DNA from 3 places in the Tistrella arctica genome. Region 3 is predicted to be linked to each of the others. Evidence: riboswitches for the same ligand, from Rfam matches in the RefSeq annotation. Region 3 holds a riboswitch; each other region holds the start of a gene.
The links. Region 3 has a riboswitch for S-adenosylmethionine ahead of metK (methionine adenosyltransferase). Riboswitches for the same ligand answer to the same signal wherever they lie in the genome.
Positions count from the first base shown of each region.

Region 1: it holds a riboswitch for S-adenosylmethionine, as region 3 does, so the genes downstream of both, metZ (O-succinylhomoserine sulfhydrylase) here and metK (methionine adenosyltransferase) in region 3, are expected to answer to the same signal.
Region 2: it holds a riboswitch for S-adenosylmethionine, as region 3 does, so the genes downstream of both, metA (homoserine O-acetyltransferase MetA) here and metK (methionine adenosyltransferase) in region 3, are expected to answer to the same signal.

Region 1 covers NZ_JBBKTV010000003.1:431,459-442,193, reverse strand. Annotated here, with positions in the region: gene WG924_RS08855 (gamma-glutamyltransferase family protein) at 1-1,132, shown strand, start outside; gene WG924_RS08850 (TrkH family potassium uptake protein) at 1,173-2,624, opposite strand; gene WG924_RS08845 (glycosyl hydrolase family 28-related protein) at 2,847-5,132, shown strand; gene folE (GTP cyclohydrolase I FolE) at 5,243-5,890, opposite strand; gene apaG (Co2+/Mg2+ efflux facilitator ApaG/CorD) at 6,348-6,755, opposite strand; gene metZ (O-succinylhomoserine sulfhydrylase) at 6,929-8,203, opposite strand; SAM riboswitch at 8,261-8,340, opposite strand; gene WG924_RS08825 (ATP-binding cassette domain-containing protein) at 8,429-9,076, opposite strand; gene WG924_RS08820 (ABC transporter permease family protein) at 9,073-10,735, opposite strand, start outside.
Region 2 covers NZ_JBBKTV010000001.1:580,982-591,716, reverse strand. Annotated here, with positions in the region: gene WG924_RS02715 (DUF763 domain-containing protein) at 1-380, shown strand, start outside; gene WG924_RS02710 (glutathione S-transferase N-terminal domain-containing protein) at 373-1,080, shown strand; gene WG924_RS02705 (NAD(P)/FAD-dependent oxidoreductase) at 995-1,978, opposite strand; gene WG924_RS02700 (Rrf2 family transcriptional regulator) at 2,141-2,608, shown strand; gene WG924_RS02695 (hypothetical protein) at 2,625-2,849, opposite strand; gene WG924_RS02690 (hypothetical protein) at 2,846-3,001, opposite strand; gene WG924_RS02685 (LysR family transcriptional regulator) at 3,204-4,148, shown strand; gene metA (homoserine O-acetyltransferase MetA) at 4,157-5,077, opposite strand; SAM-I-IV-variant riboswitch at 5,121-5,236, opposite strand; gene WG924_RS02675 (hypothetical protein) at 5,386-5,934, shown strand; gene WG924_RS02670 (thiolase family protein) at 6,458-7,642, shown strand; gene WG924_RS02665 (EthD domain-containing protein) at 7,791-8,180, opposite strand; gene WG924_RS02660 (AraC family transcriptional regulator) at 8,214-9,158, shown strand; gene WG924_RS02655 (SDR family oxidoreductase) at 9,206-9,961, opposite strand; partial or broken gene WG924_RS02650 (DUF1857 domain-containing protein) at 10,053-10,160, opposite strand; gene WG924_RS02645 (LysR family transcriptional regulator) at 10,628-10,735, shown strand, end outside.
Region 3 covers NZ_JBBKTV010000013.1:22,395-33,129, forward strand. Annotated here, with positions in the region: gene rbfA (30S ribosome-binding factor RbfA) at 1-124, opposite strand, end outside; gene infB (translation initiation factor IF-2) at 293-3,520, opposite strand; gene WG924_RS23815 (RNA-binding protein) at 3,531-4,250, opposite strand; gene nusA (transcription termination factor NusA) at 4,286-5,896, opposite strand; gene rimP (ribosome maturation factor RimP) at 5,906-6,400, opposite strand; gene trmB (tRNA (guanosine(46)-N7)-methyltransferase TrmB) at 6,831-7,598, opposite strand; gene metK (methionine adenosyltransferase) at 7,704-8,873, opposite strand; SAM riboswitch at 9,010-9,085, opposite strand; gene WG924_RS23840 (helix-turn-helix domain-containing protein) at 9,201-9,605, opposite strand; gene lnt (apolipoprotein N-acyltransferase) at 9,957-10,735, opposite strand, start outside.

The DNA of each region.
Region 1 (10,735 bases), on a different contig from region 3:
CGCGCAGAAGCTGGGGGAACTGGCGGGCCAGCCTGGCTTTGCCACGGTCTACGCCCCTGATGGCCACCCGCCGGCGCTGCACCAGATCCTGAAACAGCCGGCGCTGGCCGCGACCTTTCAACGGCTGGCCGAGGCCGGGCTGGATGATTTCTATCGCGGGGACATCGCCCGCGCCAATGCCGCCGGGCTCGAAGCCACCGGCAGTCCGTTGTCATTGGCCGATATGGAGGCCTGGCATCCGGCGGTGGTGGCGCCGCTGACCCTGCGCATCCCCGGCGCCACGGTGTGGAACCAGCCGCCACCGACGCAAGGGGCGGCGTCGCTGGCGATTCTCGGGATCTTCGACCGGCTGGGGGTGACGGTGGCCGAGGGGTTCGATCATGTCCACGGGCTGGTCGAGGCCACAAAGCGCGCCTTCCTGCTGCGCAACGCCCATATCGGCGACCCCGGGGCGATGACGGCCGATCCGCAATCCTGGCTGACGCCCGAGGCGCTGGCGGCCGAGGCGGCGCATATCGACCGTCAGAGGGCCGCGCCATGGCCGCAGCCGGCACGCGCCGGGGATACCGTCTGGCTGGGGGCCGCCGACGCCACCGGCCGGGTGGTCAGCTATATCCAGAGCATCTACTGGGAATTCGGCAGCGGCGTGGTGGTGCCCGAAACCGGCGTGCTGTGGCAGAACCGGGGCAGCGGCTTCGGCCTTGGGGCCGCTGCCGGCGCCAACCGGCTGGCGCCGGGGCGGCTGCCCTTCCACACCCTGAACCCGGCCATGGCCCGGCTGGATGATGGCCGGCTGATCGCCTATGGCACCATGGGCGGCGAGGGCCAACCCCAGACCCAGGCGGCGGTGTTCACCCGCCATGTCCGCTTCGGGCAGGACATTCAGGCGGCGATCACCGCGCCGCGCTGGCTGCTGGGCCGGACCTGGGGCGCCGGCACCACATCGCTGAAGCTTGAAAGCCGGATCGATCCGATCCTGGCCGACCAGCTTGCCGCCGCCGGCCATGCGGTGGAGATGGTGGATGCCTGGGACGACCTGATGGGCCATGCCGGCGCCGTGTCGGTGCACCCCTCCGGTGTGATCGAGGGGGCCAGCGACCCGCGCTCGGACGGGGCGGTGGCGGCGGTGTGACGCCGGGTCACGCGCGCCAGTCTTATCTCACCCAAGGGGTTCACGCGCGCCAATAGGCGCGCGTGAACAGGACCAGCACCGTGAACAGCTCCAGCCGGCCCAGCAGCATGGCGAAGGCCAGCACCGCCAGCACCGGGTCGCTCATGGTCGAGTAATTGCCCGCCGGGCCGATGATCGGCCCGAGCCCGGGGCCGACATTGGCCAGCGCCTGCGAGACCGCGGTGGCGGCGGTGATGAAATCGACCCCCAGCGACGCCACCACGATCGACAGGATCACGAACACCGCGAAGAACACGGTCACGAAGCTCAGAACCGACAGCAGAATGGCTTCGGGCACCGGCCGGCGGTTATAGGTCGGCACGATCACCGCATTGGGGTGGATCAACTGGTGCAGATGGCGGCGCGCGGTGGTGACCAGAATGACGAAGCGGAAGATCTTGATCCCGCCCGCCGTGGAACCGGTGCAGCCGCCGACCAGAATCAGCCAGAAGAACACGGCGAACGGGAAGGTGCCCCACAGATTGTAGTCGGCGGTGGCGAAGCCGGTGGTGGTGATCACCGATACCACGTTGAACAGCGACATCCGCACCGCCTGCAGCGGTTCCACATCCTGGCCCAGCACCAGCCACAGGCTGAGCGCCGCCGTCCAGATGGCGATGCCGGCCAGAAAGGCCCGCACCTGGGCGTCACGCCACAGCGCGTCGTGGTTCTGGGTCAGCGCCCGGATATAGAGTGCGAAGGGCAGGGCACCGCCGATCATGAACACCACGACGATCATCTCGATCAGCGGGCTGTCGAAATGGCCGATCGAGGCGTCGGAGGTGGAGAAGCCGCCGGTGGAGACGGTGGACATCGCATGCACCAGCGCCTCGAACCCGGTCATGCCGGCCGACCACAGCAGCACCATGCAGGCGATGGTCATCACCAGATAGATCCGGCCGAAGGCCGAGGCCAGTTGGGCTGCGCGCGGCACGATCTTTTCCGAATTGTCCGAGCTTTCGGTGCGGAACAACTGCATACCGCCGATCCGCAGCATGGGCATGATCGCGACCGAGGTGACGATGATGCCGATACCGCCCAGCCAGTGCAGCATGCCGCGCCAGACCAGAATGCCGGGCGGGGCCGTGTCGAGCCCGCTCAACACGGTCGATCCGGTGGTGGTCAGCCCGGACATCGCCTCGAAAAAGGCGCCGGCATAGGTGATGTCGGGGGATGCGAACATCAACGGCAGGGCTGCGAAGGCCGCCACCCCGGTCCACGACATCGTGGTGGTGAGAAAGGCGTGACGCAGCCCCAGCGAGGTGGGGTGCGCGGTGCGGGTGGTGAGCACCAGGCTGACGCCCGCGAACACCGTCACCAGCGACGACACCACGAACACCGCCCAGTCGGCATGGCCGGCCAGCGCGTCGAAGGCGGCCGGCAACAGCATGGCCGCGCCCAGCAGCGCCAGCAGCACGCCGATGATGAACAGCACCGGCTTGATGTCGATCACAGTGGCGGGCTCCCGATGCTGCAATGCAACACAATGCGGCCGCGGGCCCGGGTTCGGGCGCGGCACCGCCGGCGATGATCGGGGAAACCGCCGCCGCTGTCCATGGGGCTGGTGCTGCCGCAACGCGGCAACACCAGCTTGCTGGTGCCAAACGGCCTGACGGGTTCAGGTGAAGAGGCCCCGGCAGCGGCCGGTGGCGTTTCACGATATGGGACAGAGATGATGAGCACGGATGCATCGGACGTGATTTATCAATATCCGGAAACCGAGATCGCCGTGGCGACCTATTGCAGCAGGGTCAATGGGCTTCTTCCCACGGGTGTCGATCCGGAACCTGATCAGGGCGGCAGCCCCCCTGGCGAATACAACCTGCACACCGAGGCGCGGACGCTGGCCGAGAAGCTGAATGCGCAGTATCTCGATGCCCGCGACTTCGGCGCCACCGGCGACGGCATCAGCGACGATACCGATGCCCTGCGGACGCTGTTTGATGCACGGCTGGACCTTGTCGGCTGGGGCAAGACCTCGGCGGATATCAACATCGGTACAGGCGCCGGCCTGCCCGAGACCTTTGCGGATGCCTGGAAAGTGGTGCTGCTGCCGCCGGGCACTTATCGGGTCCGCAAGGCGCTGTCGGTCCGCTCCAACACCATCGTCCTGGCTCATGGCGCAATCATCAAGGCGCTGCCGGTGAACGAGGTCGACCCGTTCATCGACTGGGATCGCGGCTACTGGGATGCCCGAACCAACACCAGCGACAGCGGGACCGGGCATCTGGGCGGGCTGGTCAGCATCCGTCATGCCCAGAACGTTCACTGGTACGGTGGCACGCTGGACGCCAACAACATCGTCATCCGCGCCGGCTGCAACGCACTTGGCATCTCCGCCCCCTCGGCCAATGCAATCAGCCATGGCGGGCGGATCATCGTTCAGGATGTGCGCATCCGTGGCTGCCGCAACAACCTGCTGTCAAACACCGTGGGCCTGCTCGACAGTTTCCAGGGCGGCGGCGGCAAGGCGATCACTCTTCAGCTTGGTCAGAGCGAGGTGATCCTGCGCAACATTCTGGTCGACGATTGCGACTATGTCGCGACCATCGAAGGCACGGCGTCGAATGACCGTGAACTGCGCCAGGTGGTGGTGGACACTCTTATCGCCAAGAACTGCAAATACGGCTTCATCATCCAGGGCACGGCGAGCCAGATGGAGTCGTCCTGCGATCTGAAGAACATCTGGCTGCACAATGTCGGCAATGCCGCTTATGAGGCCGAGATCCCGGACGGGACGACCTATGGGGACTTCGCCGACGATCCCCGGCGCATCGGTGGCGTGCTGACCCTGTATAATGCGAACAATGTCCATGCCGACATCCGGATCTCGAACGACAACATCACCGGCGTGACCGGCACCGGCGGCAGCGATCTGATCCGCGGCACGGCGCGCAACAGCCATATCCGCATCCAGGGCTACGTCGCCAAACTGAACCATCTGTGGAACACCACCTTCACGCAGCAGGATGCACGTATCAGCAGCATCACGGTCACCAATGGCGGCAGCGGCTATGCCGACACCGACACGGTCGACTATCACCATGATCTGATCGGCGGCGGCCCGAGCAACGACCGGGCCGTGACGCTGACAATCGTCGGCGGCGTCATTACCGAAGCGGTAATGGAACCCACGGCATTCTACGCCGATGGACCGGACGGTAAGACCCTGGATACCGGCAAGGGCTATCAGCGCCCGCCGACCCTGACGGTGGTGTCGTCCAGCGGCAGCGGTGCCGTGCTGACACCGGTGATGAGCTATCCGTTCAATACAGCGAACGGGACCGGTGGCATCTTCAATGTCACGCTGGACGTCGAACTTGAGGTGGGTGAGCACGGCGGGTTTCTGGTGAAGCACCTGCCGCATGCGAAGCCGACCGGGCTGGATATCCGCGCGGCGATCCGGCGGGCAAGTTCGTTGGCGGCACCGGTTACCGCGATCTATGATTATGAGGAGGATGACATCGACAATGTCCAGGCGCGCAATCGCTTCGAACTGGTGATGCGTGATACCCAGAAGGTGATCCGTGGCCGCTTCGACCGGACCCTCAATGTCATGAAGACCGCGGATCTTCAGGCACTGGACGGGCCGCTTGTCGAGCTTGGCGATCAACTGTTTCAGGGCGCCACCCGCTTCGACGGAACGATCGACAACCGTTTCATCAACCACCGCCTGAACCTGACCAATGGCACGCCCGCGGTCGTGGTCGAGAATGCGGCGCTGCCGGCCGGATTCCGAGGCGTGATCATCGTCAGCTCTTTGGGGCTCAGCTATCAGCACACGGCACTGGTGCTGAAGTCCGAGGTCAGCGCCACGCTGGTGCTGGTCCCTCTCGGCACCGGCAGCGCCTATACGCTCAGCGTCGATGCCGCCACCCAGGATGTCATCGCAACATCCACCGCCGCTGGCACAGTGGCCACCCGTGTGGTCGTGGTGCCGTTCGACGCCTCGACCCACTGATCCTGCCAGGTACGGATCCTGCCAGCCACGACACTGTCAGACAGAAGAAGGCCCCGCCGGCATTGCCGGCGGGGCCTTTATTCATGCTTCAGTGTGTATCGCCGCCCCGATCAGAACCCGGCCGGGTTGCCGATCAGGGTCAGAAATTCGCGACGCAGCGTCGGGTTGTGGCGGAATTCGCCCAGCATCCGGCTGGTGACCATGCTGACGCCGGGCTTGTGAACGCCGCGGGTGCTCATGCACTGGTGCTCGGCCTCGATCACCACGCCCACACCCTTGGGCTTCAGCACCTCTTCGATCGCATTGGCGATCTGCGAGGTCAGCTTCTCCTGAATCTGCAGGCGCTTCGAAAACGCCTCGACCACGCGGGCGAGCTTCGAGATGCCGACCACGCGGCTGCGCGGCAGATAGGCGACATGGGCGACGCCGATGATCGGCACCATGTGGTGCTCGCAATAGCTTTCGATTCGGATGCCGCGCAGCGCCACGACCTCGTCATAGCCGTCGGTTTCCTCGAAGGTCCGCTGCAGGATCTCGACCGGATCCTGCGCATAGCCCGCGAAGAATTCCTCATAAGATCGGACCACGCGATCGGGCGTGGACAGCAGGCCTTCGCGGTCGGGATCGTCGCCGGCCCAGCGGATCAGGGTCCGCACGGCGGCTTCGGCTTCGGCGCGGTCGGGCCGCGCCGCAGAGGTCGCGTCCGGGGTCTTCACCTGGCCGTCAAGTTTCACCGCCAGCACGTTTTCGCGTGTCATCGCTCAAGCAACTCCCAGGGTGCGGCCGGCTGGACACGTCGCTCCGGCTGAAAGCTTGCGCGGAGCGTCGTGTCGGGCGGCGGGCCGATAGTACGAAAGCGGTCGGGTTACGTGGGCACCCGCCTGCCGGATCGCCGGTGCGGACATGCCCTGACGGCTTTCGTGATCACGCGGAACAGTTGGCCGCGATACGGCGGCCTTCCGGTCCGCGAACCGGCGGCAGGATGGGGCGATGCAACCAGAGATCGCCCTGCACCTGCCTGATGGAACTTCTACTATAGGTTTTGCCAGCTACCCCTGCAAGCCCGTCCACGGCGAAAATCGCGGACGGCGAAGCAGCGCCCGGTGCCGGCAGTCCCTGCGCGCGCGCCCCAAAGGGGCTCAGACCTGATCTAGTCCATTCTGCGCGGATTGCCAGAGGCAGGCCCCTCATCCGGTTGCGACCGGGGGCCGGCGGTCAGTTTATCGTCTGGGCGGCATGGGGGCTGTCGAGCGAGAAACTCGGGATTTCGACCTCGAACGTCTCGCCGGCCGCGCTCTCCATCTGATAGCTGCCGCCCATGATGCCCGACGGCGTGGTCAGCGGTGCGCCGCTGGTGTATTCGAAGCTCTCCCCCGGTGCCAGCACCGGCTGCTCACCCACCACGCCCGGCCCGCGCACCTCCTGAAGCCGGCCCAGCGCATCGATGATCCGCCAATGGCGGCTGCGCAACTGGACCGTGTCGGCGCCGTGATTCTCGATCCGGATGTGATAGGCGAAGACAAACTGCCCGTCTTCCGGCGATGACTGGTCGTCGACATAGAACGGACGTACCGCCACCATGATCGAGCGGGTTGTCGCGCTGTATTCATGTTCCGCCGCCATCATCCCCACCTGCTCAATCGTCGCATCATGGCGACACCCTACCGATGCCGCCACCCCGGCAAACCCGCCCGCATGCCGGCCTCGAAGGGTCTGCGAAGCCAATATTGCGACCAATGCAGCGGATTTCCAGTGCCGAGCGCAAGCCCTAATCGGCAGGCCGGTGTCGCGGGCGGTTATGCGGCGTCGAGTGCGGCCCCCAGATCGGCCGCCAGATCGTCCACATCCTCAAGCCCCACCGACACCCGCACCAGCCCTTCGGTGATGCCCACGGCGGTCCGCTGATCGGCGGTCAGGCGCTGATGGGTGGTGGTGGCCGGGTGGGTGGCCAAGGTCTTGCTGTCACCCAGGTTGTTCGAGATGTCGGCCACCTCCAGACGCTCAAGGAAGCGGAAGGCCGCATCCTTGCCGCCGGTGAAATCCAGCGCCAGCACCGTGCCGCCGCCCTGCATCTGCCGGCGTGCCAGGGCATGCTGGGGATGCGAGGCGAGGCCCGGATAGATCAGCCGCGTCAACGCCGGATGATTTTCAAGCCGCCGGGCCAGCGCGGTGGCGGCCCGGGTCTGTTCCCGCACCCGCAGCGGCAGGGTTTCCAACCCCTTCAGCAGCACCCAGGCGTTGAAGGCGCTCAAGGTCGGGCCGGTATGGCGCAGGAAATTGCGCAGCTCGCCATCGCAGAAGGCTTCGTCCGACAGGATCGCGCCGCCCAGCACCCGGCCCTGGCCGTCGATATGCTTGGTGGCGGAATAGACCACGACATGGGCGCCCAGTTGCAGCGGCTTCTGCAGGATCGGTGTGGCGAACACGTTGTCGACCACCAGTCTGGCGCCGCAATCGCGCGCCACCGCCGCCACCGCCTGAAGGTCGATCAGTTCAAGCTGCGGGTTCGACGGGGTTTCCAGAAAGAACACCTTGGTGTTCGGCCGCACCGCCGCCGACCACGCCGCGATATCGTCGCCGCGCACGAAGCTGGTCTCGATACCGAACCGGGGCAGCAATTCCGTCAGGATGTACTGGCACGATCCGAACAGTGCTTCGGCCGCGACCACATGATCGCCCTGGCGGAGCTGGCAGACCAGGGCGGTCCATACCGCCGACATGCCCGATGCCGTGGCCCGGCAGGCCTCGGCGCCCTCCAGCGCCGCCAGGCGGGTCTCGAAGGTGCGCACCGTCGGGTTGCCATAGCGGCTGTAGACGAAGCCGGGCTCCTCGCCTTTGAACCGTGCCTCGGCCCTGGCCGGGCTGTCATAGACATAGCCCGAATTCAGGAACAGCGCTTCCGATGTCTCGCCATGGGGGCTGCGGTCCAGCCCGCCGCGCACCGCCAGCGTCGCCTGACGGCGGCCGGCGCCGGCCGCCGTCCTGTCGCTGCCGCCCCGATCGCTCTCCCACAGCCCGTCATCGGCCGCACATTCGTCCTCGACGCCGTTCCGGCCCCCGTCTTCCCGCATGGTCACATGTCCGCATAAAAAAACCCGGCCTCTGGCCGGGTCGACGCACAATCCGTTCTGCGCCCGCTCCCGACCTTTTAGCAGCGAGATTTACGTGGTCCGCAAGCCGGCCGGCCCAAATCCCCACGGATGCGCCGGCACAAGCCACACGTGCCCCGCGACATCAGGGCGCCACGATACGCCCGGCCGCGACCGGGGGTCAAGTCCTGAAGATATCAGTATCTTTCACCCATCCGCGGCCTGTAGATCCAGCACCGGCCCGCCGGCCGCCGCCGCCTCGTCGGGATCATGGGTCACGATCAGCGCCGGCACCGCCTCGGCGCGGATGCGGGCGAACACGGCCGTGCGCAGCCTCTGGGCCAGCGGCCGGTCCAGCCGTGCGAAGGGTTCGTCCATCAGAACCATGCGCGGGCGTGCCGCCAGCATCCGCATCAGCGCCACCCGTGCCCGCTGCCCCCCCGACAGGGTCAGCGGGTCGCGGCCACCCAGCCCGGCAAGCCCCGCCTCGGCCAGTGCCGCGTCGATCAAGGCCCGGCGCGTGGTCCGTGGCAGCCCGGCAGGCAGGCCGAAGCCGATATTGGCGGCAACCGTCAGATGCGGGAACAGCAGGTCATCCTGCATCATCAACCCCACATGCCGCGCCTCGGGCGGCAGAGTGTCGATGGCGGTGCCGTCCAGCCACACCCGGCCGGCCATGGTCACCCCCGGCCCGGCGATGCCGGCGATCACCGCCAGCAGGGTGGATTTGCCCACGCCCGACGGGCCGACCACGGCGCCGATCACGCCTGCCGGCACCGCCAGATTCAGCGGGCCGATCAGCGGCCGGCCATGGATGCGCAGGGCCAGCCGGTCAAGCACCAGCCCGGCGGTCATTGCCGTACCGCCCGGGCCGGCGCGCGGATCAAGCTGGCCAGAAGGAAGCCGATGGCGGGCAGGACGGTCATCAGCAGGGCGGCCGTCGATGCCGCCCGCCGGTCGATGCCCGATGCGGCGGCGACGGCTTCGGTGGCCAGCACCGGCAGCCGGCCGCCGCCGATCATCAGCGCCGGCAGATATTGCGCCACACCAACCGCGAAGCCGATCGCTGTGGCAATCGCCATCGGCCGCGCGGTCAGCGGCAGCATCACCGCCACCCAGGCGCCCCCCGCCCCTCGCCCCAGGCTGCGCGCCAGCAGCCGCGGCCGGGGATCGGTGCGGCGATAGCTTTCGCGCAGCGCCAGAAACAGATAGGGGAACACATAGAGCAGATGGCACCACACCACCGCCGCCACCGTGCCGTCCAGCCCCAGACGCAGCGCCAGCGCGCGGATGCCGGCCAGGAACGCCGCCGGCGGCAGCAGCAGCGGCAGATAGACCAGCGCCTCCGCCGCCTGCGACAGCGAGCGGCCGGCCCCGGTTCCGCCGTCGGCACCCAAAGCCTCGCGTTCCAGCACCAGCACCGCCAGCGGCAGGGCGATGGCCACCGGCAGCAGCCCCAGCCAGACCGTGCGGGCGATGACATTGCCGAGCAGCGCCACGGTATCGGCCAGCCGGTCCGGCGCCCAGCGCATGGGCAGCAGATCGGGGAACCGCCAGCTTGCCGCCAGCGCCCAGATCACCAGGGTGGCAAGGCTGGCGGCTGCCAGCAGCAGCGCCAGACCGCCGACCAGCCCCGACAGGCCCGACAGCGCCGGCGCCACGGGCTGGGGTGGCCGTCGCACCAGCGGTGGATCGATGCGGGCCGGATGATCGCCGCGACCGCCCGCCAGCCAGAACCGCGCCAGCCGCGCGCCCAGCCACCAGATGCCCACCGCCACCGCTGCCAGCGCCAGTTGCGCCAGGGCGGCGGCATGGCCGGCGGCGGCACGGGCGGGGTCGGCATCGAACAGCAGCGACAGGCTGCGCACGGCGAAGCTCGGCGGCAGGCTCGGCCCCAGCACCACGGCCATATCGACCGTGCCGATGCCATAGACCAGCACCGCCACCACCGGCCAGCGCAGCACCGGCCAGATCTGTGGCGCCACCACCCGCCACCACGCGCTGGCCGGGCGCCAGCCCAGGCAGCGCGCGCGGGCCAGCACCGCGCCGGCACCCAGCCGCGCCTGTGCCGCCAGCAGCAGCGCCAGCAGGAACGGGGTTTCCTTGAGCACCAGCCCCACGATCAGCGCCAGCCCGAACCGGTCGCCGGGGACGGCCAGGTCCGGCGGCAGGGCGCCGCCACCGCCGCTGATGGCGCGGAAGATCAGCCCGGTGGGGGCGATCAGCAGTGCCAGCCCCACCGCCACCGCCGCATGGGGGGCCGCCACCATCACCAGGGCGGCGCGTTCGGCCATGCGGCCGAAACCGGGCAGGGCGGCCAGCCCCGCGGCCATGCCGCCGGCCAGCAGCACCGACAGCAGGGTGGCGGCCAGCGCCGTCCACAGGCTGAGCAGGGCCGACCGCAGCAGGCCCGGCTCAGTCACCAGCACCTGCCATGCGGCGCCATCGGCGGCGGCCAGCCCGGTTGCCGCCAGTCCGCCCAGCAGCGGCACGGCCAGCAGCAGGATCACCGCG
Region 2 (10,735 bases), on a different contig from region 3:
CGCTGGTGGCCGAGGTGGTTCATGGTGCCCCGTGCCGTTTCACCGATCCGGCCCGGTTCTCGCTGGCCCTTGGCGGCAAGGACGGCGCACCTTTTCCCGTGCCGCTCACCGTTTACGATCAGACGATCACGGTGCTGAAGGCGGCGGTCTCGACCGCGCGGCTGGGCAATGACGAGCGGCTCGATGCCATCCGCAGGCTCGACGAACAGGCGCGGCGGCTGGAACGGCATGCAACCGGCCCCTCGGTCGACGCTTTCATAGCCGAAGAGCGCCGCCGCGCCGCCACCTATGGCGGACGCACCGTCTTCGGCCGGTCCGCCGCGGCCGACGCCCAGGCGGATCCAGACCCGACATCGCAGCAGGAGCCCATCCATGGCTGATCTTTCATCCTTCCCGATCACCACCCGCTGGCCCGCACAGCACCCGGACCGCATCCAGCTGTATTCATTGCCCACGCCCAACGGGGTGAAGGTATCGATCATGCTGGAAGAAACCGGCCTCGCCTATGAGCCGCATCTGATCGATATCGGCCAGAACGAGACCTGGACGCCGCCCTTTCTGTCGTTGAACCCCAATGGCAAGATTCCGGCGATCATCGATCCGGACGGCCCCGGCGGCGCGCCGCTGGGGCTGTTTGAATCTGGCGCAATCCTGCTTTATCTGGCGGAAAAGACCGGCCGGTTCCTGCCCGCCGACCCGGCCGCACGCTGGCAGTGCGTGCAATGGGTGATGTTCCAGATGGCGGCGATCGGCCCGATCTTCGGCCAACTCGGCTATTTCCACAAATTCGCCGGCCGCGAGATCGAGGACAAGCGCCCGCTCACCCGTTATCGTGATGAAAGCAAGCGCTTGCTTGCGGTTCTTGAAGCGCGGCTTGAAGGCCGCGACTGGATCATGGGTGATGACTACAGCATCGCCGATATCGCCACCCTTGGCTGGGTGCGCAATCTGATCGGCTTCTATGGCGCCGGTGATCTGGTCGATTATGGCAGCCTCACCCATGTTCCGGCGTGGCTGGCGCGCGGGCTGGCGCGGCCGGCGGTGCAGCGGGGTATGGAGATCCCGAAACGGCCGGACTGATCGCCGCCGCCATCAGCGACTGATGGGCGCCGACACCGGCCATGACACCGGCGGCCGCGGCCAATGTGGCGTTGTGCATCGGCCCTGCCGTGTCGCCAGCAGCAAATACCCCGGCGACACTGGTCTGCTTCCAGCCGTCGACGCGCAGATATGGCCCCATCGGTCCGTCCTCGACCGCGCAGCCCAGTTGTTCGGCCAGGGGACTGGCGATGCGGGTGTTCGGTGCGACGAACAGGCCCGCAACCGGCAGAACCCGACCATCGACGAGTTCCACGGCCGCCAGCGCCGGCGCCGGTCCGGTCAGCCGCGCGATTGGCGTGGTCTCGATCGTCACGCCGCGCGCGGCGAGCCCGGCCGCCTGATCGGCATCGGGACTAAATCCGTCATGCGCCAGCAGGGTGGTCGGCCCCCAGTCGGGCAGCATCATCGCCTGATGAACGCCCCGCGCATCATAGGCCAGCACCGCCAGATCGCGGCCCGCCACCTCATAGCCGTGGCAATAGGGGCAGTGCATCACGCCGACGCCCCAGCGCTCGGTCAGCCCCGGCAGGGGTGGCAGATCATCGGCAACGCCCACGGCCAGGATCAGCCGGCGTGCGGTCAACGCCTCGCCGGAGCCCAGCATGACACTGAAGCCGCCATCGATTTTCCAGGCCGAGATCGCCTCGCCCCCGATCATCCGCGCCGTCGGATAGGCCAGCAATTGGCGGGCGCCCAGATCCATGATCGCCTGCGGGCTCTGACCATCCTGGCCCAGAAAGCCATGGGATGCGACGGCGAAGCGGTTGCGCGGGCGTCCCGCGTCGATCACCAGCACCCGGCGACGGGCACGTGCCAACTGCATGGCGGCGGACAGGCCGGCAAAGCTGCCCCCGATAATGATCACGTCGTGGTTCATGGCTGCGGGCCTCCGGTCATGCCTGAATATCACGCATCTTTATAAGTTACGTATATCGGCGGCACAAGCCGTCACGCCACTTTTCTGGTTACGATAGCGGTGCCCTGCTATCATCGTAAGACAGCCGAGCCAATCGACGCCGTGATGAAGGAGCACCACCCGATGCGCGCCGACAGCCGCCTGTCACGCATGCTGCATGTGCTGATCCACATGGATCGCCATGACGGCGTCGCGACATCCGAAACCATCGCCGGCATGCTGAACACCAACCCGGTGGTGGTGCGCCGGACCATGGCCGGCCTGCGCGACCAAGGCTATGTGCGGTCGGAAAAAGGCCATGGCGGCGGCTGGACCCTGGCGCGCCGGCTGGACGACATCACCCTGCTCGACGTCTATCGCGCGCTGGGCGATCCGCCGGTCTTCGCCATCGGGCCGTCGGTCGACCAGCCCGATTGTCTGGTGGAACAGGCGGTCAACGCCACGCTCGCCCAGGCGATGCAGGCGGCCGAAGCCGTGCTGCTCGACCGCCTGGGCCAGGTGAGCATCGCCGATATCGCGCGCGATTTCGACCGCCGCTTCAGCGCCCTGACCGGTGCCACGGCCGGACGGCTGGTGATGGAGCAAGGCTGATGGCGCCGGGTCGGTGTCAACCCATGGCAACGATGATCTTGCCCCGCGCCCTGCCCGACGCCTGATGACGCAGCGCCCCGGCCAGATCGTCCAGGGCCTGCCATGCGGTCCCGGCGGCGATGGGAATGCCGGCGGCATCGGTCAGCGACAGCCCTGCCGGCACGGGCACCGGATGATCGGCGGGTATCGCCGCCGAGCCGGCCATGGCGCCGCCGATGATATGGAGCCGCGCCGCTTTCATGATCCCACCTCCGGCGACACCATCGGCCAGGCACCCACCTGCCCCAGCCAGCCGAACCAGTCCTCCAGATGCCAGGTATGGGTCAGCCGGCCATCGGCCATGGCGCGGAATTCGTGGATCGCGATCTGGAACGATCGCCCGGTCGGCGCCACCCGGATTGCCATCACTGAAGACGCGACAGAGCAGCTCGACGACACGGCGGTCGTCGGCGCCCAGCCCCTGCGGGCCTGGTTGTTCCTGATGGTGTGGCGACATGGCCATGGGTCCGGTCGTCCCGAATGAGAGTTGATGTCGGCGTCACCCCCACAGGAATAGGCCCGGCTGCGTCATCATTGAGATCGATAGAGAATATATGTGAACATCCAACGCGTGGATCTTCATCGCATCGACCTCAACCTGCTCATCGCCTTTGACGCGCTGATGACGGAACGCAGCGTCACCCGCGCCGGTATCCGGATCGGACGCAGCCAGCCCGCCATGAGTGCGGCACTGGCCCGGTTGCGCGCGCTGATCGGGGATGACCTGTTCGTCCGGGCGCCGCACGGTCTGCAACCGACACCGCGGGCGATCGATCTGGCCGAACCGCTGGCTCAGGCGCTGGCCCAGATAGAGCGGGCACTGGGCACTGAGCGGGTCTTCGATCCCGCGACCGCGACAACCGCGATCTCGCTGGGCATATCGGATCATCCGGGCTTTCTGATGCTGCCACGACTGCTGGACCGGCTGCGGCGTGACGCACCGGGCATGGCTCTGCATATCCGCGACATCGCGGCCCGAGACGATGCAATCGCGATGCTGGATGCCGGCACGGTCGATATCGCCGTCGGCGTTCCGCCCACCGCAACCGGCGGCGGTCGGATCCTGCACCAGCGGCTGTTCAGGGAACGCTTCGTCTGTGTGCTGCGGAAAGATCACCCGGCCGCGCAGGCACCGCTGGATCTGACCGCTTTCCTCACGCTGTCGCATCTGCTGGTCTCGCCCGAAGGCGACCAGTTCGGGCAGGTGGACGCGGCTCTGGCGCGACGGGGTCTGAAACGGCACCTGGCCCTGACCCTGCCCCATATGTACGCGGCGCCGCTGCTGGTGGCGCGGTCGGACCTGATCGCGACCCTGATGGAAGGCATGGTCATGGCCTCGGGCCATGCCGATGCCATGGTGATGCTGCCACCGCCGCTGGATCTGCCGGCGGTACCGTTCGTCATGTCATGGCACCGTCGCAACGACACCCATCCCGGCCAGCACTGGCTGCGCGGCCGGATCGCCGCCCTTGGCGATGCCGGCCGCGACCATGGCGATTGACCGCGCCGTCAATCGGCGCCGACGGCCTCGATGTCGAATGGCGTGGTCTGGTAGATCTCGTTGATCCAGTTGCCGATCAGCAGATGGGCGTGGCTGCGCCAGCGGTTTTCCGGCTCCCGGGTCGGATCGTCCTTCGGAAAGTAGTTCTTCGGCACCTGCATCGCATCGCCGGTCGCCGCATCGCGCTGGTATTCCTCGGCAAGCGAGGTCCGGTCGTATTCAAGATGATTGAACATGTGCAGCGAGCGGTGCCGTGGATCGTCAAGCAGGCACAAGCCGGCGTCGTCACTCTCGGCCAGCACGGTGATGCCGGCATCCCGGGGCAGATCCTCTCGCCGGATCTCGGTCCAGCGTGATACGGGAATCGAGAAATCATCGGAAAAGCCGCGCAGATAGGGCGAGGCCGGCGCCAGATTGCGGTGCCGGAACACGCCAAAGGCCTTTTCCGGCAGGTCATGCTTGGGCACACCGTGGAAATGATGCACCGCCGCCTGCGCGCCCCAGCAGATATTGAAACAGCGATGAACGTTCGTCTGGGTCCAGTCGAAAACGTCGCACAGCTCCCCCCAATAGGTGACTTCTTCAAAGGGCAGCCGTTCAATGGGGGCACCGGTGATGATGAAACCATCGAAGCGCTCCGACCGGATATCGTCCCAGCTTCGATAGAATGAACTCATATGATCATTAGATGTATTGCGCGCGACGTGGCTGCCGATGCGGATCAGCGACAATTCGACCTGTAGCGGCGTCGCGCCGATCAGGCGCGCGATCTGGGTTTCCGTCCGGATCTTGTTGGGCATGAGATTGAGCAGCCCGACCCGTAACGGCCGGATATCCTGCCGTATGGCGTCGGTCTCACGCATGACCATCACGCCTTCGGCTTCGAGCGTGCTCCGGGCCGGCAGGTCATCGGGAATCTTGATCGGCATCGACGCGTTCATCCTCCGACGTAGTGCGGGGCTGGCGCCGTGGCGTGATCCGATTGATTGCCGGTCCGGCCACATCCTCCCCCATGAAACAGGACGGGAGTGCCACCTTGCCCGGTCGGCAGGTTGGCGTTGGGCGCGCCCCAACTCTTGATGTCGCGTCAGTTGTAGGGGAGATTTCCGGCCGTCTCAAGGGGCAAGTATGACCGCCTGCGTGGCGCTGCATGCCCGGATGATCGCCACGGCGCGGAGACATCGATCGGAAACAATTCGCCAGACGTCCTGTTGCCGGCCACAGCCAGAGCCGGGCGGTGTCGTGGGGCGGCATGCTGGCCTGTATGGTTCTGGTCGGCCTCGTCTTCGCGGCGGGTTACAGGATCACCGACATGCGCTATGCCCGCGCCGTCGACACATCGGGCTGGACGGCCGGGGCGCAGGCGCCCGCCGACCGCTTCATTGCCAGAGCGGACTGGCGATCCTATGGCGGCACCCATGCGAATGACCGGTTCTCGGCGCTCGACCAGATCACCCCCGACAATGTCGCCCGGCTTGAAAAGGCGTGGTCGTTCTCGATCGGCGACATGCCGAAGCCGGGCGAGAAAAGGCGCGGCCGCGAATTCAGCTTCGAGGCGACCCCGATCAAGGCCGGCAATTCGCTGTATCTGTGCACACCGCACCGCGACGTGATCGCGCTCGACGCGACCACGGGCGATGAAACGTCCGGTGACGGCGGCATGGTCGATCTGCGTCAGAACATGGGGCCGGTGCCGCCCGGCTTCCATTTCATCACCGCGCCACCGCTGGTGATGAACGGCAGGATCGTGTTGAGCGGCTGGGTCTATGACAAGACGCCCGACTAGCTGAATGTCCTGGGTGTGCCCTGCGCCCGCAGGTCCATCTGCCGGCCGGCGGCAATACCAAGCCGCTGACTTACATAGGCGCGGACGGTCGGCAATATGTGGTTCGCCGCCGGCGGGCATGGTGGCATCAGGTCTCGCAATGGCGACGAGGTCATCGCATTCGCTCTCCCGCAGAAGGGCGCGCGGAACCGGCCGACCCCGATGTGGCCTGTTCAGGTGATCCCGACTGCGCCGTGACCGACGGAACGAGGGACTACCCGATCAGGTCGTCCCCGGCTGAAATTCTCCGTCCGTGCCGTTGACATTTACATGATGGTTGTCATATTTGTGATCTATGATGATAAACATCATGAATATGGGCGCCATCAGGGAAAGGGCAAGCCGGCGGCCACTCGCGGCATTCATCCCGGCCGCGCTCTATGGTGCGGGCGCCGCGGACGATCCGACCATTGCAGCCGCAATATCGCCTTCCATCATCTGAACGCTGCACCATCGACGCCGACATCGAGGTCTGGAGAACATCATGAGCACGCGTCACATCATCCTTGGCCACCCGGTCCGCACGGCGATCAGCGCCTATAACGGCGCGCTCAAAGGCGTGCCGGCAACCGACCTCGGCGCCGTCGTCGTGCAGGAAACCCTTCGACGCGCCGGGCTTTCAGGCGATGACATCGGCACCGTGGTGATGGGCAATGTCATCCAGGCCGGCAATCGGATGAATCCGGCCCGCCAGGCGGCCATCGGCGGCGGGCTGCCGGTTTCCGTCCCGGCACTGACCGTCAACCGCGTCTGTGGCTCGGGCGCGCAGGCCATCCTGTCCGCCGCGCTGGAGATTGCCGCCGGCGACAGTGATGCCGCCATTGCCGGCGGCATGGAGAACATGGACCGGGCGCCATATCTGATGGATGGCGGGCGCTGGGGCTACCGGATGGGGCCGGCCCAGATCTTCGACAGCATGTTGACCGACGGGCTCAACGACGCCTTCTCCGGTCAGCATTCCGGCTGGCACACCGAAGACCTCGTGGCCAGGCTCCAGATCACGCGTGAGGCGCAGGACGCCTTCGCCGCGCGGTCTCAGCAACGCTTCGCCGCCGCACGCGATGCCGGGCGATTCGCAGACGAGATCGTCGCGGTCGACATCAAGGGCCGCAAGGGCAAGGAGCAATTCGCGGTCGATGAAGCCCCCCGCCCGGACACCACCATCGAGACGCTCGCCCGGCTGAAGCCCGCCTTCCGTCCGGACGGCACCATCACCGCCGGCAACGCGCCCGGGCTGAACAGCGCCGCCGCGGCGATGATCGTCGCCGAGCGCGGTTTTGCCGAGGCCAAGGGCATCGAGCCGATGGCCCGCCTTGCCGGCTATGGCGTCGCCGCCGTCGAACCCGGCCTGTTCGGGCTGGGCCCGGTGCCGGCGGTGCGCAAGGCGTTGAGCCGGGCCGGCTGGACACTCGGCGATATCGAGCGCATCGAGATCAATGAAGCCTTCGCGGCCGTGCCCATCGCCGTCGCCCGCGAGCTTGGCTTGCCCGAGGATATCATCAATGTCGACGGCGGCGCCGTCGCGCATGGTCACCCGATCGGTGCCACCGGCGCAATCCTCACCACCCGGCTGCTTTACGCCATGAAGCGCGACGGCATTCGGCGAGGCATCGTCACCCTCTGCATCGGCGGCGGCCAGGGAATTGCTCTGGCGCTGGAAACGCTCTGACCGGCGGTGTGGCCGCGTCGTTGATGTGATCCTCAAGGATCCGCGGAACTGCTATCGACACGGCCCACCGATCACCATCGGCCGATGTGGCCGATGGTGATCGTGCCGGTGCTCAGCCCCGCAGCGCCCGCAAGCGTCAGCACCAACGTCATCGCTGTTCGACCACAACGACCTCTTCCGTGACGAGCCTGACCACGGAGGACAGATCGATGAAATTGATGTGATCCGGATCGACCTTTGCCTGGAAGTTCTCCGACAGGAACAGAGCGTCCATATCGTCCAAACTGTCGAACCATGCCTCGACCACGGCATCGAATCGCAGCTCTGCAGAATGCGCCGCAAGCAACGGATAGGAGACGACGAAGCGGCGGATGTTCTTCGCTTCGGGGATTGCGAAGAGAAGAGGCGCGTGCACGTCGCGGCGGTAGTCCCTGAAGTCTTGAACGCCCATTCCTTGCCGGCGCTTGAAGCCGAGAATGACCTTTATCATGAAAGCCCCCTTCACATGAACGCGCCCCTGTGGCGGGCGTGATTTCATGGGGATAGCAATTCCAGGCGGTACGAACTATGCTTGAATATCCATATTTTCTTCGAGAACGTCCCCATGCTCGCCGACCCTCTGTCCGACGTCCTGTCATTGCTGAAACCGCATACCTATGTTGTGGGCGGATTCGATCTGGGTGGTGACTGGTCGGTTCAGTTCGAGAAGCACAGCGGCGTAAAGTACTACGCGCTCGTATCAGGATCTGCCTGGTTGGCAGTCGAAGGAGAGTGCGATCCGATAAGGCTGGATGCGGGTGATTGCGTTCTCCTGCCGAATGGCAGGCGGTTCGTTATCTCCAATAATCTTGCCTTCGATCCTACACCCTTTGAAGATTTACCTGAATCGGGCTGGAATGGCGGAATCATCACCATGAATGGTGGTGGCGACACGATGATGCTTGGCGGTCATTTTGACTATTCCGGACCGCATACCGATATGCTGCTGGGAACCATGCCGGCGGTCGTCGGCCTGCGAGACGAAAATGACAAGGCGGGCTTACGCTGGGTTCTGGAACGGATGCGGCAGGAATTGTCTGCCGCCCAGCCCGGCACCGCCCTCGTGGTTCAGCACCTTGCTCATCTGCTGCTCGTCCAGGCTTTAAGGCTCTACCTGTCCCACGGAACCGGACGGGGCGCAGGCTGGCTGTTTGCGTTGGGCGACGCCAAAATTGCAGCAGCCGTTGAAGCAATCCATGCAAGTCCAGGTGCGCGCTGGACGCTGCCGGCGCTTGCCGAAAAGGCCGGCATGTCGCGATCAAAATTTGCCGCGCGGTTCAAGGCGGTTTCGGGCTCGTCCCCGATCGACTACCTCAAGCGTTGGCGCATGCTTCTCGCCTGCGAACGCCTGACCAGGAGGAACGAGCCCGTCTCTGCAATCGCCTTGTCGCTGGGTTACGAATCCGAAGCGGCTTTCAGCACGGCCTTCAAGCGTGTCATGGGGTGCGCGCCCCGCACATACGCGACGCGCGGCTGACATGGCGCAAGGCCTCGGCGTCTTGCGCCATCAGGGCCGGCGGCACCCTATTTGTTGAGGAACGGGTTGATCGCCGCCAGCGTGTCGTCGAAGCGTCCCTCTGTCTCGGCATTGCGCATGAAATCAACGCCGTCCACCAGGATCTCGCGCGGCGTGGGCGTCTTCTGGAAGAGCGCGATGACCTGATCGGCGAAGGCATTGAGCGGCATGAAGCGCGCATTGGTTTTCTGGCCGGGGGTCAGATCGGTCTGCACGGCAGGCGGCACCAGTTCGACGACCTCGATCCTGCCCTTCAGAACCGCACGGAGTGATTCCGTGTAGTTGTGGATGGCCGCCTTGATCGCCGAATAGGTGGGCGCGATCACCAGTGGCACGAAGGCCAGACCCGAGCTGACATTGACGATGACCGCATCGGGCTGGCGGCCCAGATGCTCGACGAGCGCATTGGTCACCCGGATGGGGCCGAGCAGATTGGTGGTGACCGAGGCCTCCGCATCGCTCAGATCGCGGTATGTGTCGAGCGGCCCTTCCATGCGCATGATGCCGGCATTGTTGAACAGCACGTTGACGCCTGGAAAATCGGCAACGAGCGTCTTGGCAAAAGCCGCAACGCTTGCGGCATCGTCCATATCGAGCGTCAAAGCGTGGATATTCGGCCGGTCGCCGATCACCTGGACCAGCGTTTCCATCCGCCGGCCCGCGATGATCACGGTGTTGCCGAGATCGTGGAAGCGGTGCGCGAGCGCTTCGCCGATCCCTGTGCCACCGCCGGTGATGAGGATGGTGCTTCCTGTCGTCTTCATGGGAAGATCCTTGTCGGAGTGGCGGCTGAGCGTCTCCGCTTTACCGGGGCGAGCGTTTGCCCGCGCGCCTCGATGGCATCAGGGGGAAGGATCAGAGCCGACCCACGGCAAGCAGCTCGCGGGTGCGCCTCAGCGTCGACAGCAGAGCGGATCTGTAGCCCTTATCCTCGCTGTCGAACTGCTGCTGCTCGGCCTGCTCACGGGTGAGCCTGATGTCGCCTTCAGGGTTCACCGGAACGGTGGCGGTCGAATAGATCATGGTCCGTCTCCTTGACAGGGGGGTGCCGAAGCCCGTGGCGATCAAGCCGTGATCTGAGCGACGTCATCACGATAGGCGCGAAGCGGACGACCCGGCCGTTGCGCCACGCTTGACGAGTTGCTCGACGGCGTTGTGGCCGACAGTGCCGGTCGCACCGGTTACGAGAATGGTCATGGCGTCACGCCTCGGTTAAGCCGTTTGCCTGCTCCGACTCTAACGATCCATATTCATGCAGATAGACGCCAAATTTAGACAGACTGTCTCACTGATAGAACGATATCGCGATCTGCGCAGGCACGAGCGGCATCCCGGGTGCCGCCGGCACCACATCCAACGGCAGATCGGTGATCCACATCAGCCGTAATAACCGGTACACTGGGATAGTTCGTCTCACATATGGAACGCTTATGGATCTCCTCGCCCTTGCGGATTTTAATCTCGTCGCCCGGCACGGGGGGTTCGGAAAGGCCGCGCGCGCCGCCGCGCGCCCGAAAGCGACCCTGTCGCGGCGGGTC
Region 3 (10,735 bases):
CGTCAAGCTCGGGGTCGTGGGTTTCGCCGCGCATCAGCAGCTCCGCCAGCACCTGGCGGATCTGTTCGCCGACACGAAGCTGGCGCTGGGTTGGTCCGGCAGCGCCTTGGGCGCGTTTGGGCATGATGTCAGTCTGCCGTTCACTAAAAGAAAAACACTCGGGGCCGCCGAAGATGGCCGCCGCATGATCGAAAAACGCCAGGGCCGGCCGGATATACCCGGTCGGCCCTGGCGCCTTACCCTGTCCTGCGGCCGGGATCAGGCGGCCGGTCGCCAGCTCAGGCCAACGACCTCAGATCGGCGACTTCAGCTGGGCGGCGATCTCCTCGACCTCGAAGGCCTCGATCACGTCGCCATTGCGCAGATCCTGGTAGTTCTCGAAGGCCATGCCGCATTCCTGGCCGGCCCGCACTTCCTTGGCGTCGTCCTTGAAGCGCTTCAGCGAGCTGAGCGCGCCCTCGTGGATGACCACGTCGTCGCGCAGCAGGCGAACCTTGCTGTCGCGGCGGACATAGCCTTCCGTGACCATGCAGCCGGCGATCTTGCCGACCTTGGTGATCGCGAAGACCTCGCGGATCGTCGCCTGACCCGTGATCGTCTCGCGACGGATCGGGGCCAGCATGCCTTCCAGCATGCCCTTCACGTCGTTGGTCAGGTCATAGATGACCGAGTAGTAGCGCAGTTCCAGACCCGCCTGACGCGCCACGTCCCGCGCCTGGGCATTGGCCCGGACGTTGAAGCCGATGATCAGGGCGTTGCTGGCCTGGGCCAGGGTCACATCCGACTCGTTGATGCCGCCGACGGCGCCATGCAGCATGCGGACCGCGACTTCCTCGTTGCCGAGCTTGGCCAGCGTGGAGGTGATCGCTTCCAGCGAGCCCTGCACGTCGGTCTTGACCAGCACCGGCAGCTCTTTCTTCGCCCCGGCCGAGATTTCCGACAGCATCTGTTCGACAGTGCCACGGGCGCCGAGGGCGGTGGCCGCACGGGCACGCTGCTCGCGCTCGGACCGGAAGTCCGAGATCTCACGGGCCTTGCGCTCGTCTTCCACCACAACCAGTTCGTCACCTGCCTGCGGAACGCCCTGGAGACCCAGGATTTCCACCGGCACCGACGGTCCGGCCTCTTCGACCTTGCGGCCCTTGTCGTCGATCAGCGCACGCACACGGCCCCACTGGCTGCCGACCACGAAGGCGTCGCCGGTCTTCAGCGTGCCCTTCTGGACCAGCACGGTCGCAACCGGACCGCGGCCCTTGTCGAGCTTCGCCTCGACCACGGCGCCCTGAGCGGCGCGGCCGGTATTGGCGCGCAGTTCCAGCACCTCGGCCTGCAGCAGGATGGCTTCCAGCAGCTTGTCGAGGTTGTAGCCGGTCTTGGCCGAGACCTCGACGGCGATGATGTCGCCGCCCAGTTCTTCCAGGACCAGTTCGTGCTGGAGCAGCTCGTTGCGCACCCGTTCGGGGTTCACGCCCGGCTTGTCGATCTTGTTGATCGCAACCACGATCGGCACACCGGCGGCCTTGGCGTGATTGATCGCCTCGACCGTCTGCGGCATCACGCCGTCATCGGCCGCGACCACCAGCACCACGATGTCCGTCACCTGCGCGCCACGGGCACGCATGGCGGTGAAGGCGGCATGGCCGGGGGTGTCGAGGAAGGTGACGTGATCGCCGGTTTCCAGCTCGACCTGATAGGCGCCGATATGCTGGGTGATGCCGCCGGCTTCGCGGGCCACGACATCGGTCTTGCGCAGCGCATCCAGCAGCGAGGTCTTGCCGTGGTCGACATGGCCCATCACCGTCACGACCGGGGCGCGGTGGGTCAGGTCATCATCGGTATCGTCGAGACCCAGGATGCCCAGTTCCACATCGTCCTCGGCCACGCGCTTCACCCGGTGACCGAATTCGGTCGCGACCAGTTCGGCCGTGTCCGCGTCGATCGCCTGATTGATGGTGGCCATCACGCCCAGCGTCATCAGCTTCTTGACGACATCGCCACCGCGCACCGCCATGCGGTTCGCCAGTTCCTGCACCGAGATCACCTCGGGCACGATCACGTCACGGATGACGCGGGCCTGGGGTTCGGCCTGCCGGCCGGCGCGGCGCATGCGTTCACGCTGACGGCGCATGGCCGCCTGGCTGCGCTGGCGTTCGCCCTCGTCGCCGCCTTCGACCAGACGCTTGATCTCGCCCTTGCCACCACGGCGACGATCGTCGCCGGGGCGCGCGGCCGGGGTCGCACGCTTGTTCGCGGCCTTGGCGCGGCTCTCTTCCTCGTCACGCTCGACCTTGCGGGCACGTTCGGCCGCACGGGCACGGGCGCGCTCGACATCATCGTCGAGAACCGGGGTGGTGGTGGTGGCGCCAGGGGCCGCCGGCCGGGCACCGCCCGGACGATCACCACGCGGCGGGCCACCGGGGCGATCGCCGCTGCGGAAATCGGGCCGGGCCGCGCCACCGGGGCGGTCACCACTGCGGAAATCGGGCCGGTCACCGCGCGGAGCGCCGCCACCGGGGCGGTCGCCACTGCGGAAATCGGGCCGGTCGCCACGCGGAGCGCCGCCAGCGGGGCGGTCGCCACTGCGGAAATCAGGCCGGTCGCCACGCGGAGCACCGCCAGCCGGACGGTCGCCACTGCGGAAATCGGGCCGATCGCCACGCGGAGCACCGCCAGCCGGACGGTCGCCACTGCGGAAATCGGGCCGATCGCCACGCGGGGCGCCGCCAGCGGGGCGGTCGCCACTGCGGAAATCGGGCCGGTCACCGCGGGGCGCGCCACCACCGGGGCGGTCACCACTGCGGAAATCGGGCCGGTCGCCACGCGGGGCACCGCCCGGGCGATCGCCACGCGGGGCACCACCAGTGCGGTCACCGCTGCGGAAATCGGGCCGGTCACCACGCGGGGCGCCACCACCCGCCGGACGCTCGGTCCGGGGGCTGTCGCCACGCGCCTCGACGGTGCGCGGGGTCTCGGCACGGGGCGCCGGCGCCTCGGGTGCCGGGGCAACCGGTGCCGCGGCCGCGGCCGCACGGGCCTCGATCTCGCGACGGGCGGCGTCCTCGGCCTCGCGGCGCGCCGCTTCCTCAGCCGCCTTGCGGGCGGCCTCCTCGGCGACCTTGCGGGCCTCTTCCTCAACCTTGCGGCGGGCCTCGTCCTCGATCTTGCGACGCGCCGCTTCCTCGGCCCTGCGGACCTCTTCCTCGGCACGGCGCTTCTGATCCTGAATCGCCTGTTCAAGCGCCCGCAGGCGCACATCCCGCTCGTCCTGCGTCAGGCCGCCGTCAGCGGCGGCGCCACGCGCACGACCGCGACCGCCGCCGGAACCGCTCCGGTTGCCCTGCTCGGGCACCGACACGGTCCGCTTGCGCTTGACCTCGACCGTCACGGTCTTGGAACGGCCGTGCGAGAAGTTCTGGCGAACCTGGGCGCCTTCCGCCGCAGGCTTCCTCCTCAGCTCAAGACGCCCGGCTCCCGACAGGCTGAGCGCCTTCTTCTGGCCGTCCTCGTTGGTCTCGCTCATATCGCTCCGGTTATCCGTTCTCTCTCAAGCCGGCCGACACCCGGTCGACAGGGTAGGGGGCATCCCTGAAACCCGCAAGGCGCTGGGCAGCGCCCAGGAAACGCTTCGCGAGCCGTCCTTCGGCAATCGCGACATTGACCGCATTCTCGCGTCCGAGAGCACGACCCATTTCATCGCGGGTCAATAGTGCGACGACAGGAACGCCCTTCAGCGCTCCCATGCGGGAGGCGGCCGTCTCTCCGGCATCCGATGCCAGGGAAATGGCGCCGACGGTGCCGGCATCGAGCCAGCTCCGCACTTTTTCGTATCCGGCGACAACCGCTCCCGCCCGGCGGCCGAGCCCAAGATATTCCAAACACCGGGCAGTTAGCAATCGCTCGACCGTCCCGATCAGGTCATCGCCGACCTGCGTCTGTGTCCGGAAGGCTCTTGAGAACAACCGGCGCTTGATTGCGATGGTCAGTGACGCCCGATCGGCAGTCACCCACGCACCGCGTCCCGGCAGGCTGGCGTCGACATCCGCGACCACCCGCCCTTCGGGGTCGAGCACGAAACGGATCAACCCGTCGGGCGATCCGCTCTGGCCCTTGACGATGCAGCGGCGTTCAGGCGCACGGTCGCGCGGCCCCGCATCGGTCGGCAGGTCGTCGCCTGCCGCCGCATCGGGTATCGCCACCATGCCGTCCGGCATTGCCGGATCGATCGCCACCACCATCATCGCTCCGTTCATGGCCCGGCGCCATGGGGTTCCGGGCCGCGTTCATATCAGGCCTTGGCGCCATCGGCGCCGGCATCGGCCGTATCACCAGCGCCAGCCTCGACGCCGACGGCGTCAGCGTCATCCACCACCGCGCCGGCCGCCGGTTCGTCCTCGAACCAGTGGGCGCGGGCGGCCATGATGATGCGGTTGGCCTCGGCCTCGTCCAGGGTGCCGGCGGGCAGAAGCTCGATCAGCTCGTCGCCCGACAGGTCGGCGAGGTCATCAAGGGTCTTCACCCCCTTCTCACCAAGCTGCGCCAGCATCAGCGGCGTCATGCCCTCGATCTCGGCGACCGCGTCCTCGACGCCCAGTTCGCGGCGCTTGTCGTCCATGCGCCGGTCACGGGCTTCCAGGAACACCTGGGCGCGGTTCTGAAGCTCGGCCGCGACATCGGGGTCGAAACCCTCGATGCCCGACAGCTCGTCTTCGGCCACAAAGGCGATCTCCTCGATCGACTCGAAGCCTTCGGTCACCAGGAGCTGGGCGATCACCTCGTCGACGTTCAGCGCCTCGATGAACAGCCGCGAGCGTTCGCGGAACTGTTCCTGGCGCCGCTCCGACTCCTCGGTCTCGGTGACGATGTCGATGTCCCAGCCGGTCAGCTGCGATGCCAGGCGGACGTTCTGGCCGCGCCGGCCGATGGCCAGCGACAACTGTTCGTCCGGCACCACCACCTCGATCCGCTGGGTATCCTCGTCCAGCACCACCTTGGCGACTTCCGCCGGGGCCAGCGCGTTGACCAGGAAGGTCGCGGTATCGGGCGACCACGGAATGATGTCGATCTTTTCGCCCTGCAGTTCGGCAACCACCGCCTGCACACGCGAACCGCGCATGCCGACACAGGCGCCGACCGGGTCGATGCTGCTGTCGTTGCTGGTCACCGCGATCTTGGCGCGCGATCCCGGATCGCGGGCGCAGCCCTTGATCTCGATGATGCCGTCATAGATCTCGGGCACTTCCTGCGCGAACAGCTTCGCCATGAACATCGGATGGGTGCGCGACAGGAAGATCTGCGGCCCGCGGGGTTCCTCGCGCACCGAGTAGATATAGGCCCGGACCCGGTCGCCGACGCGGAAGCTCTCCCGCGGCAGCAGTTCGTCGCGGCGCATCACCGCCTCGGCGCGGCCCAGATCGACCACGACGCTGCCATATTCGGCGCGCTTGACGATGCCGTTGATGATCTCGCCGACCCGTTCCTTGAACTCGTCGAACTGGCGCAGGCGCTCGGCCTCGCGCACCTTCTGCACGATCACCTGCTTGGCGGTCTGAGCGGCGATGCGGCCGAAATCGATCGGCGGCAGCGGGTCGACCAGGAAATCGCCGGGAACGGCATCGGGCTTGCGGTGGCGGGCATCGGCAACCGTGGTCTGGGTCGCTTCGTCCTCGACCTCGTCGACCACCTGGGTATAGCGGTACAGACGGATTTCGCCGGTCTTGCGGTCGATGGTGGCCCGGATATCGTGATCCTGGCCGTATTTGCGCCGACCCGCGGTCTGGATCGCCTGTTCCATGGCTTCGAGCACGCTGTCGCGGTCGATCGACTTCTCGCGGGCAACCGCGTCAGCGACCTGTAGCAGCTCGTGCCGGACCGGGCCGGTGTTGAAGTTGATGTCCATGGGGCGCACTCAGCTCCGGTTATCCTGGACGGCGGCGATCAGCTCATCGGTGAGGATCAGCTTCGCCGACGAAATCTCGTCGAAAGGCAGGGCCGCTTCGGCGCCGTCATCCAGACGGATCGCGACCAGCCCGCCATCACGCACGCCGGCAAGCCGGCCGCGGAACCGCTTGCGGCCCTCATGCGGGCGCCGCAGTTCCATCTTGGCCTCAAAGCCGGCGAACCGCTCGAAATCCTTGAACCGGGTCAGCGGCCGGTCGATACCGGGGGAGCTGACCTCAAGCGCATAGGCCTCGGTGATCGGATCCTCGACGTCGAGCAGCGCCGACACGACATTGCTGATCTCGGCGCAGTCATCGACCGTCATCAACTGACCATCGGTGCGCTCGGCCATGATCTGCAAGGTGGCATTGGTGCCCGATCGGAACACGATGCGCACGACCTCGTAACCGAGATCGCCGATGGCCGGCTCGATCAGCTCGGTGATACGACGAACGACGTCCATGCGCTCCTCCAGTGGCGGGGCGAGGCCAGACCGGCGCGGGCGACTGGCCCGGCACAGGTGATGGTCCGACGCGGCACAAACAAAAAAAGGCGGGCCCAAGGCCCACCCGGCGGAAGCTGCATGTGACCGCGACCTCCGGCGTGCCCACGCCGGATACCCCTCCGGTCCCTCACCGGGGCGGAAGGCTCGTCGGCTTGGGCGCTGGCGGGATCGCCGGCGGTCCGCAAACGCGGACGACGGTCAATATACGCATATGTAACGGAACCGCAAGGAGTTTGTCCCCGGGGGCGCCCGCGCCCCGCCGTCAATCTGCCGCAACCTCGCCTGCCTGCCATCGGCGCCTCAGCGAACGTGGGGGTGTCACTGCGGCCATACAAGACCACCCAGAGCGATTCCGCGCCGGAAACAGGCCGGATCTTCAGAAAAATGCTCAGGTCTTCAGAAACCGCATGAACACCGGCACGCGTCCCGCGGCGCGGGCCTTGGCCTCATAGCGGGTCTCGATCTGGCCGTCGGGCCGCCGCTGCCAGTCGCCCGGCCGGCGCGCCGTCCAGGTGAAGGCCGGATGGGCACGAACATGGGCCAGCGTCCAGGCACACAGATCGGTATGATCGGTGGCGGCCGTCAGTTCGCCGCCCGGCTTCAGCACCCGGGCCAGCGCCGCCACCGTCTCGGGCTGGATGAAACGGCGCTTGGCATGGCGGCGCTTGGGCCAGGGGTCCGAGAACAGCAGATAGACCCGGTCGAGACAGGCATCGGGCAGCACGTCCAGCAGGCGGGCGGCATCATCGCCCAGCACCCGCACATTGCGCAGGCCGCGGGCCTCCAGTTCTACCAGAAGCGCCGACATGCCGCCGATATAGGGCTCACAGCCGATGAAGCCGGTTTCCGGCTCGGCCTCGGCCCTGGCGATCAGATGCTCGCCGCCGCCGAAGCCGATTTCCAGCGCCAGCGCCGCCGGCGGATGATCGAACAGCGCCCGGGGGTCGATCGGCGACAGCGGCCCGCCCTCGCCGCGCGGCGGCAGCGCGATCGCCAGCGCCGGCAGCGTCTGTTCCAGCACCCGGCTGCGATTGGCTTTCAACGGCCGGCCGATGCGGCGGCCGAAATGGCGCCGCCCGACACTGTCGCCCTGGCTGTCGGCGTCATCGACATCAGGGTCGGTCGGGGCGGCGGGCTCAGGGCTTGAAACGGTCATCGGCGGTCCGGTGTCCGGGCTGGTCAGTGGGGTGGGCTGTCGACAAAAAAGCGGGCGGCATCCGGATCTCCGGATGCCGCCCCTTGCTGATCGCATGGATCAGGATCAAAGCACAAGCTGCTTGATCGCCTCCACCAGATCGGTCTTCTCCCACGAGAAGCCGCCATCGGCCTCGGGCTCACGCCCGAAATGGCCATAGGACGCGGTGCGGGCGAAGATCGGCTTGTTCAGCTGCAGATGCTCGCGGATGCCGCGCGGGGTCAGGTTCATCACCTCGCGCATCGCCGCCTCCAGCTTCGCCTCGTCGACCTGGCCGGTGCCATGGGTGTCGACATACACCGACAGCGGGTGCGACACGCCGATGGCATAGGATAGCTGAATGGTGCAGCGATCGGCCAGACCGGCCGCCACCACGTTCTTCGCCAGATAGCGCGCGGCATAGGCGGCAGACCGGTCGACCTTGGTCGGATCCTTGCCCGAAAAGGCGCCGCCACCATGGGGCGCGGCACCGCCATAGGTGTCGACGATGATCTTGCGTCCGGTCAGGCCGGCATCGCCATCCGGGCCGCCGATCACGAAATTACCGGTCGGATTGATATAGAGATGAGCGTCGTCGCACATCCAGCCCGCAGGCAGCGAGGCCTCGATGATCGGCCGCACGGCGGCCTTCACCTCGTCCTGGGTGACGCCGGCGATGTGCTGGGTCGACAACACGATCGAGGTGGCGCCCACCGGCTTGCCGCCTTCGTATTGCAGGGTCACCTGGCTCTTGGCGTCGGGGCCGAGCAGCGCCACGTCGCCCGAGCGGCGGGCGGCGCGCAGATTGCGCAGGATGGTGTGCGCATAATGGATCGGCGCCGGCATCAGCGCGTCGGTTTCCCGGCAGGCATAGCCGAACATGATGCCCTGGTCGCCGGCGCCTTCGTCCTTGTTGCCGGCGGCATCGACGCCAGCCGCGATATCAGCCGACTGATCGTGCAGAAGCACCTCGATCCTGGCGGTCCGCCAGTGGAAGCCGTCTTGCTCGTAACCGATGTCGCGGATGACGTCGCGCGCCACCTGCTCGATCGTCTCGGGCGACGTATCGCCCTTGGAGCGGATTTCACCCGCAATCACCACCCGGTTGGTGGTCGCGAGTGTTTCGCAGGCGACCCGCGAGAACGGGTCGGCAGACAGAAGATGGTCGAGAACGGCATCCGAAATCCGGTCACAGATCTTGTCCGGATGGCCTTCGGAGACCGACTCGCTGGTGAACAGGTAGTTGCTGCGGGCCATGACGCGTCTTCAACCCCTCAAGAACCGACGACGAACCGTGGTTCCGACCACGGTCCGGGCAACCTCGCGGGGTTTGAGCCCGCCGGCTGCCTACGATGGACTCCGTGCGTCTGGGTTCTCGGCGGGTTGACACGAGAATGCGCCCACCAAGCCCACTTAGCGCACTGTTTAACGTGGCGGCAAGCGGCACAAATCCGACCACGGACGGTTTGACATACCCACGCTCTCACATGCTGCGCTTGCAGCAGATGCAGAATTCGCGTGGTGGTTTTGCTCAAACCGTCGGATGAAACTTTCACGACGTGCTTCCGGAATCAAGCACGTTTTTCAGGCACCAGTTCCGATGGCGTCGCTCATCGAGCGGGCCAGGTCGATCACGCGGGTGCGGGTGCGTGCATCGGGAATGCGAGCGAAGTCGAAGGCCAGCATCTGGGCGTCCGGGCCTTCCATCACCGCCCAGTCGAAGCCGTCATCGATGCTCAGCAGCCCGCGTCCTCCCGCCACCGCTTCTGCCTGATCATAGAAGAACGATACCGGCACATCCAAGGCATGGGCGATCAGGAACAGCCGGCCCGCGCCGATGCGATTGGTGCCGCGTTCATATTTCTGGATCTGCTGGAAGGTCAGCCCCACCCGCTGCCCCAGCTTTTCCTGGCTGAGCCCCAGAAGCTGCCGGCGCAACCGCACGCGTCCACCGACATGAGCGTCAATCGGGTTCAGTCTCGTCACCATCCGCGTCATCCCTCCTCGAACCCCGCAGGCCTCGTTTCCGACCTGTTACCAGCCGGATAGATGACATCACGCCATGGCATGGGTCAACCCCGGCGCGCGCATGGGGCTGCACGAAACGCGTATTCCGGGTTGCATTCCCGGTCACACTCGCCTCCGGTGACAGGTTGAACACGCATCAGTTGCTTTTTTCCGCAGACTCGACATCGCAAAGTAGTTTACTGACTCTCCGGGGGAAAATCAGAGCGCCGGTTCAAACGTTCTACGGAATTTTCTCAGGAATAAAAGTTATCACTCGGACACTGCAAGATCATGAGAAGGTCATACCAAAATATATCAAGATCTTGTGAATGCTCAGGCAGCGTCGGTATTGCGGCGGGTGGTCAGCAGACCTGCCGCCATCACCAGCAGGGCCGCGATGCCGGCGGCCTTGTCGCCCATCCGGGCATAGATGGTCGGTGCCAGCGCCACCGGCAGCGGACCATCCAGCACGCCGCGTCGGTCCAGGGGCAACAGCGCCACGATCCGCCCCAGCGGGTCGACGATCGCCGATATGCCGTTATTGGCGGCACGGACCAGCGGCAGGCCTTCCTCGATCGCCCGCATCCGGGCGGCGGCGAAATGCTGGAAGGGGCCGGCGGTCAGGCCGAACCAGCCGTCATTGGTCACGTTCAGCAGAAAGCCCGGCCGGGCGGCGGGGTCGGCCCCGGCAGTGACCGCCCCGGGGAAGATCGCCTCATAACAGATCAGCGGGCTTGCCGGCGGCAGGCCGGGCAGCGCCAGCGTGGCGGGGCCGGGGCCGGCCGAGAAATCCATCGTCCCCTCAGTCAGCTTGGGGAACGGGTTGAACGCGCGCAGCGGCACATATTCGCCGAACGGCACCAGATGCGCCTTGTCATACACACCCCGGATGCGCCCGGCATCATCGATCGCCAACACACTGTTATAGATCAACGGCGTCGGCTCGGCCCCGTCGGCCGCACCGACCGGCGGTGGCACCCACTCCACCCGCGGCGCCCCGGTGATCAGCAACCCGCCCGGCGGCACCGCCGCCACCAGCGCCGTCCGGGGCTCGGCATCCTGTTCCAGGTAATAGCCGACCGCGGTTTCCGGCCAGATCACATGGCTGATGC